Regions from separate parts of the Micromonospora sp. NPDC047527 genome, predicted to be linked through region 2. Evidence: riboswitches for the same ligand, from Rfam matches in the RefSeq annotation. Region 2 holds a riboswitch; the other holds the start of a gene.

Region 1 (3,399 bases), on a different contig from region 2:
ACGCGGTCACCGACATGGGCGACGAGGGCGACCGGTTCACCGAGAACTTCCCGCTGGCCGGGTCGGGCTACGTGCTGCGGCGGGACATGTCGAACGCGGTCGAGGTGCTGACCTCGCTGCTCGACACCGACCCGCTGGCCGAGGCGCGCTGGGCCACCCGCCGACGCTACCTGGGCGACTTCCCCGCCGACGCGTACGCCGAGGCGTTCCTGACCGCCGCCCGCCGGGAGCTGGCGCCGACGCACCAGGCGACCGAACGGCCGGCGCAGCTCACTCCCCTGACCTGACCCACCGCTCAGCGATACGCGTCCAGCAGCGCCAGCACGGCCGCCGGGTCCTCCACGTGCGCGTTGTGCCCGAGCCCGGGCAGCGTGGCGACCGGCACGCCGTACTCCTTGAGCTGCGCGTCGGTGACCATCGGGTCGTGCTCGCCGCGCGCCAGCACCACCGGCACGTCGGTCGCCGCCAGCAGCGCGGCGAGATCGGGCTCGCCGACGGCGAACGCGCTCGTGTCCATCGCGAGGCGCCACCGACCGTCGACCTGGCGCAGGCCGGCGTCCACCATCGGATCGTCCGGTGGGACCAGGCCGGCCAGGCCGGCGACCCGCAGGTAGCGGCGGGCCGCCTCGGCGCGGCTGGCGAACCAGCTGACCGGGCGGGCGGCGAGGTCGACGGCGCGGGTCAGCTCGTCCGGTGACCAGACGGCCTTGATGCCCAACCCGACCACGGCGTCCACCGGCGTCCCGGCCGCGCGGGCGGCCAGCGCCAGGCCGACCACCCCACCCAGCGAGTGCCCGAGCACCACGATGCGGTCACCGGGCGCCAGAGCCTGGGCGACCCGCTGGGCGAAACCGCTGAAGGAGTACGACGGCAGCGGGGCCGACCAGCCGTGGCCGGCGAGGTCGGGTGCCAGCCACCGCCCGGGCCAGTGCTGCTCCAACAGTGGCGCCCAGGGCAGCCAGACGTCACCTGTCGCCCCCATGCCGTGCAGCAGAAGCAGGACCGGCCTACGGTCGGCGTGACCACCCGATTCATCCACCACGGCCGCAGTCTCCCACGGTTCGCAGCCCGCGACGAGAGCCGTCGCCCCGGCATCGACGAAGACGCCGCGGGCGCCGGCCCCTCGTGGGGGTCGGCGCCCGCGGCGTCTTCGGACTCCACCTGGGTCAGGCGGAGTAGCCCCGGGTGGCGATCCAGTTGGCCAGGTCGATCGTGGTCATCCAGTACTCGGCGTTTGCCGCGTCGGCCGAGTCGGCGATCCGCACGGTACGGCCGTCGTCCTTGTAGCCCACCACCGCGACGTAGTGCCCGCCGCCGTAGGAGTGCCAGCCGCCGTTGGTGTCGACGGCGTCCCCGGCCACGTTGGCCACCACGCCGCGACCGTCGGTGATCGCGGTGACGACATCAGCCTGGAGGCGGTCCATCTGGGCCGGGCTGGGCGAGCCGGCGAACATCCGGGTCTGGTACGGAGAGCCCTTGACCTCGGCGTTGAGCACCCGGGTGGTGTCCAGGGCCGAGTTGGTGCCCATCTCGGTGGTGCCCAGCTCGGCGCCCAGCTGATTCTGGGTGCGGTTGATGCCGGCGGCGCTGAGGGCGTTGCGGGTGGCCGCAGGGCCGCAGTTGTAGTACGTGTTCTGCACCTGGTAGTCGTAGTCGAGCACCTTGGTGGCGGGTGGCTTCGGTGCCGCCTTCTTGGCGGTCACGTCCGGGTCGCTGCTGGCCTTGGCGGCGGGCGACGCGGCGCTGGCGGACGGGGCGGCAGTGCTCGGGGCGGTGCTGGCCGAGGGGGACGGGACGCGGGCCTCGCTGCGGGAGGCGGCGGTGTCGCTGCGCATCTCGGCGACCGTTGTCGCGGTGTGCTGGCTGGCCGGGGCGTCATCGCCGCCGGCAACCAGGGTGCCGGTGGTGGTCGCGATGGCGAGGGCCGCGACGGAGGCGGCGGCGATCTGGTACGGACGTTCGGTGGCGAGACGACGCAGCTGACGCTGCAGGGTGTGCTTCACGGTTCCTCCACGGTTCGGGGGGAGAGCGGCACACCGGGGCAGCCCGATATTCGGGCAGGCGCCAGCGCGCGGACCGTGGTCCGCGGATGGTGAACCGCTCAGGGGAACGCCCGGCGCGGCCGGGCGGGAAAGGCGGTGACCCGGGGGGTCAGCTCACCGTCACGAGACGGACAAGCGCGGGTACCGCTACGCCGTGAAGGCGGAGGAATGGCCGAGGGGTGCAGGGGTGCTGCATGAGGATGGAACTCCTTCCGACACCGCCTACCGGGTTAGCTGACGGATTCGGGCGGGAAGATCGCCCTACCGCGGGCCGTGGCTCGCGGATTCACCCCGGACTTACTGGTGGGTCCCCGGTTCGTTGATCACGATTGAGCGGGTCAGCGCGGCGTCGCCACTTGCGATCGATTACCGCACCGGACGGGACGACACTACTGGCCGGCCTGAACCCTGCCAAGCCTGGTTCAGCTGCGTAAACCTCAGGCGGCGCGACAATTTCTGGGCGTATTGCCACTGACGTGACTCGATAGGACGAGCGGTTACGGCGGCACCTCAGGTCGACAAGCGGACAGGTCGTCGACAATGCCGACACATCCGCGCGAACAATCCGGCCGAACGCGTCAGCCGCCCGGTTTCCGGAAGGTGTGACCGGGCTCACCGAATATTCGGGGCGTTCAGCCCACCCGGGCCGGACGCCAGCGCGCCGCAGCAGCCGGAAGGGCCGCCACCCGCACGGTTCGGCGGGGCATCGCCCGGGTCGGCCGCAGCCGAGCCGCCGCCGCGTACGCCTCGTCGGCCAGGGCACGCGCCGAGGACGCGGCCAACTCGGCGTCGCGCCACGCCAACCGTTCCCGCGCGGCGGCGACCTCGTAGTCGGCCCGCCTCGCGTTGCGGATCGCCCGGTGGAGCAGCGCCTCCTGCTCCACCGGGTGCCGGCGCGGATCCCAACCGTGCCGGTGGCCGAACACGTCGCTGAGCTGCCGCATGGCCAGGTCTCCCCGCCAGTGCGCCGCCATCGCCGCCTGGTGCAGGTAGCGCTCCCGGGCCGCGTACTCGGTGGGCGTGCGGGGCGTACGCGGGGTGGGCAGCGCCCCGGCGCCCGCGAACCGACGGGCGGCGGCGTCCGCCTCGTCGTACCTGATCCAGGCCTGCTCCACCTGCTCCTGAGCGGTCAGCCAGTCGGCGCGCCGACGGCGGGCGGTCTGCGCCGCGCCGGCCGCGGCGACGGCCACCTCCTCGGCGTACCGGCGCAGGTCGGCGGCCTCGGCGGCGGCCAACTCCCGGGCGGTGGGCGCCGGGTCGACCGCCGGGGTGTCCCGCTCGGGACGGGCGACCAGGACGGCGAGCACGGTCAGCGCCAGCAGGAGCAGGGCCGACCAGATGGCGACGGCCTGCGGCA
Region 2 (3,399 bases):
CTGACCCGCCAGGGCGAGCTGCATCCGCTGATCATCCGGGTTCGCCGGGTCCCGCCCCGGCCTGGCGCCCGGGCCAGCTACACGATCAACGACCGGCTGGCCGCCGGCCCGCTGCGCTTCAAAACCACCTACCAGGCGGACGTGCTCGTCTGCGAGGACGACGAGATCGTCACGGTGGCCCGCCAGTGGCCGGCCACCACGGTGCGCAACCACACCCGGCTACGCACCGAGCCGGACGGCCTGGTCCGGATCGACGTCGAGATCACCCTGCGGGCGCCAGCGCCCCTTTTCCGGTACGCGTTTCGCCAGGCCAGAGCCGCCCACCTGGCCCTGGCGACCCGACTCGGCGCGGCCCTCGACCGCACCGACAACCCCCCAAATCCCGCCTGACCACACCCGCGCCCACGCCGCCCCGCCACGCCGCGAGCCGCCCTGCCCTCGCGCGCCGCGCCCCGTCCCGCCGCGAGCCGCGCCCGGCGCGCGGCGACCTCGCCATGATCGTGCTCGATCCAGGATGTAGTGGCCTCCGGCCGCTTGCGAGGCCACTACATCCTGGTTGCAGCGCGATCATGGCTGGCGTTGCCGGGCAATCGGGGTGCGGCAGGTGCCAGACCAGCCTGCTCAGCGGCCTGAGGGCCGACGGCCGGCGCCCCACATCGGAGAGGCGCCGGCCGGGTCGGGGTCAGTACACGGACAGGTGCACGTGGTTGGTGTGATCGCTGGACGGGTCGCCGCCCGCTCCGCTGTAGGACTTCCACCCGCTGCTGGGTAGCCAGATCTGCCTGTACCAGATCACGTACAGCACGGCGAGCCGGTCGGCGTTGCGGATGAAGTACGCGGCCAGGTTGTTGCCGTACGTCTTGTCGCCGCCGGTGGCGTCTCCGCCGAAGCCGTTCTTCTGCGCGGCGAAGTCGCAGGCCCGGCCCTTGGGGTGCTCGCCGGAGCCGCCGGAGCGGTGGCAGGAGACGTACCGGGTGAAGCCGGCGGCTTTGGCCTGGTTGAGGGCGTGCAGGGTGCGGGGGGTGATGCAGCCGTTGGCCGGGGTGGGGTCGTTGACGCTGCACGACTCGGACGGCCAGGAGCCGTCGGAGTTGCGCGGCGCGGCCTTGGCGTTGGCGCTGGAGGTGCCCCGGTTGGAGTTGGTGTCGGCGGTGGTGGTCTGCGGCTTGGTGGTGGCCACGGTCAGGGCTCGCTCGGCCTGTTCCTTGCGCTTGGCCATCACCTCGACCTGCTTGCGCTGCTCGCGGATCTCGCCGTCGAGGGCGACGCGGGTGCGGTTGGCCTCGTCCTTGGTGGCGAGGAGGTCGCGCAGTGCCCGGTCCTCGTTGGCGGCGACCACGTCCAGCGCGGCGGCCCGATCCATGAAGCCTTCGGGGGTGTTGGTGCTGAGCAGCGCCGAGACGGTGCTGAGCCGGCCGGTGCGGTACGCGACGCCGGCGATCTGACCGACCTTGCCGTTGCGCTCGTTCATCTCGGCTTCGGTGGTCTTCAGTTTGGTGGCGAGTTGCTGCTGCCGTTGTACGGAGGTGTCCAGGGCGCGCTTCGCGTCGAGGTAGCCCTTGCTGGCCGCTTCGAGCTGGGCCCGCAGGGCCGGGGTGCCACCCTCTTCGTCGTCGCTGGGTGCCGCGGCGGCCCGCTGGGCGGCCGGGGGAGCGGCCGAGGCTGCGCCGGCCGGGATCGCGACGCCGAGGGTGAACATCATGACGATCAGCGCCGCCAGTCGGGCGGCGGGGGGTCGTGCTGGTGCCACTATTCGTGTCCTTCCGTTAGCCGCCGACCGGGTTAGCTGACGGGTTCGGGACGGAAGATCCCTACCGCTGACGCGGATGCACCCCAGGAACGTGGTTCCCCGGTTCGCCCTCTCGGGCGATTAGGCGGCGGCCCCCACCGGCGCCGGGAGGGCGCCGCCGGGTGGTGGCCGAGACAGAGCCTACCGGTGCCGCTGGGGCAGGTGCAGCGAATGTGACGGACGGTGCGTACGTCGTCACCGTGAATGTCGACTAATGCGATGAAATCTCGGCAAATTGTCACCAGGTGACGGCACCGCAGGCACCGGGTGCGGCCCCGGGCTCGATCTGGAGCGTGGCGTGCTCGATCCGGAAGTCTTCCTGGAGGGCGGCACGCGCGGCGGTGAGCACGGCGCCGACCTCCGCGCCGGGGGCCATGGTCAGGTGTGCGGAGGCTACCTCCATGCCCGAGGTGAGCGTCCAGACGTGCAGGTCGTGCACCTCGACGACGCCGGGCACGGCGGCCAGCCGGTCGTGTACGGCGGTGACCTGGAGGTGTTCCGGGGCGGCCTGCACCAGGATGCGGACTGCGGCGCGGCCGAGCCGCCAGGTGCGCGGCAGGATGAACACGCCGATGGCGACCGCCACCAGTGGGTCGGCCCACCACCAGTCGGTGACCGTGATGAGCAGTGCCGCCCCGATCACGCCGACCGAGCCGAGCAGGTCGCCGAGCACCTCCAGGTAGGCGCCCTGGAGGTTGATGCTCTCCCGGGCCCCGGTGCGGAGCAGGGCGAACGCGACCACGTTCGCGAGCAGGCCGAGGACGGCCACCGCGAGCATCGGGCCGGCCACCACCTCGTGCGGGTCGCCGAACCGGCGGATCGCCTCGACCACCACGTAGATCGCCACGCCGGAGAGCAGGACGGCGTTGGCCAGGGCGGCGAGCACCTCGAGGCGGTAGAGCCCGAAGGTGCGCTGCGGGTCGCCGGTGGCCCGTTGGGTGGCGGTGATCGCGGCGAGCGCCATCCCGATGCCGAGCACGTCGGTGAACATGTGCCCGGCGTCGGAGAGCAGGGCCAGCGAGCCGGTGTGCAGGGCGGCCACCGCCTCGACCACCATCAGGGTGGCGAGCAGCCCGAATGCCGCCCAGAGTCGGCCCCGGTGCTGGTGCGCGGCATTGGCGACCGAGGCGTGGTGGTGGTCATGACCTGCACCCACGACACCCACCCTCCGTTGCCGTCCGGGACCGGGTCAAATGTATGCTCACATCGCTATGTATGCAACTGTCCGCCAGTGCCGACTCCGGGCCGCGCCGATTCGGATTCAGCCGATCGGGTCGATGGTGGTGAGCCGCTGGGTGGCACGGGACAGCGCGACGTAGAGCGTGCGTACGCCCGCCCCCGGATCCGCCCGGATCTCGCTCGGTGCGACAAGCACCACGCCGTCGTACTCCATGCCCTTGGCCTCCAGGCTGGTCACCACCTGCAACCGCGACGCGCCGAGCGCGCCGAGCCAACCGGCGACCTCGTCCCGGCGGGGGACCGGCGTGATCACCCCCACCGTGCCGTCCACCTCGGCCAGCAGGCCGGCGGCCGCCTCCACGACCGCGGTCTCCAACCCGGCTGCCGGCACCACCAGCTCCACCGGGTCGACCCCGGTGGAGCGGACGGCC

The links. A riboswitch is a leader RNA that binds a small molecule or an ion and turns the genes downstream of it on or off. The one in region 2 is predicted to bind cyclic di-AMP.
Region 1: it holds a riboswitch for cyclic di-AMP, as region 2 does, so the genes downstream of both, ABZ808_RS15090 (C39 family peptidase) here and ABZ808_RS27270 (hypothetical protein) in region 2, are expected to answer to the same signal.

Annotation. Positions count from the first base shown of each region.
Region 1 is NZ_JBEYTK010000003.1:451,999-455,397, reverse strand. It holds gene ABZ808_RS15100 (CDP-glycerol glycerophosphotransferase family protein) at 1-287, shown strand, start outside; gene ABZ808_RS15095 (alpha/beta hydrolase) at 296-1,042, opposite strand; gene ABZ808_RS15090 (C39 family peptidase) at 1,167-2,003, opposite strand; cyclic di-AMP (ydaO/yuaA leader) riboswitch at 2,247-2,388, opposite strand; gene ABZ808_RS15085 (hypothetical protein) at 2,675-3,399, opposite strand, start outside.
Region 2 is NZ_JBEYTK010000009.1:100,268-103,666, forward strand. It holds gene ABZ808_RS27265 (SRPBCC family protein) at 1-390, shown strand, start outside; gene ABZ808_RS27270 (hypothetical protein) at 683-1,702, opposite strand; cyclic di-AMP (ydaO/yuaA leader) riboswitch at 1,756-1,887, opposite strand; gene ABZ808_RS27275 (cation diffusion facilitator family transporter) at 2,028-2,945, opposite strand; gene ABZ808_RS27280 (AAA family ATPase) at 3,051-3,399, opposite strand, start outside.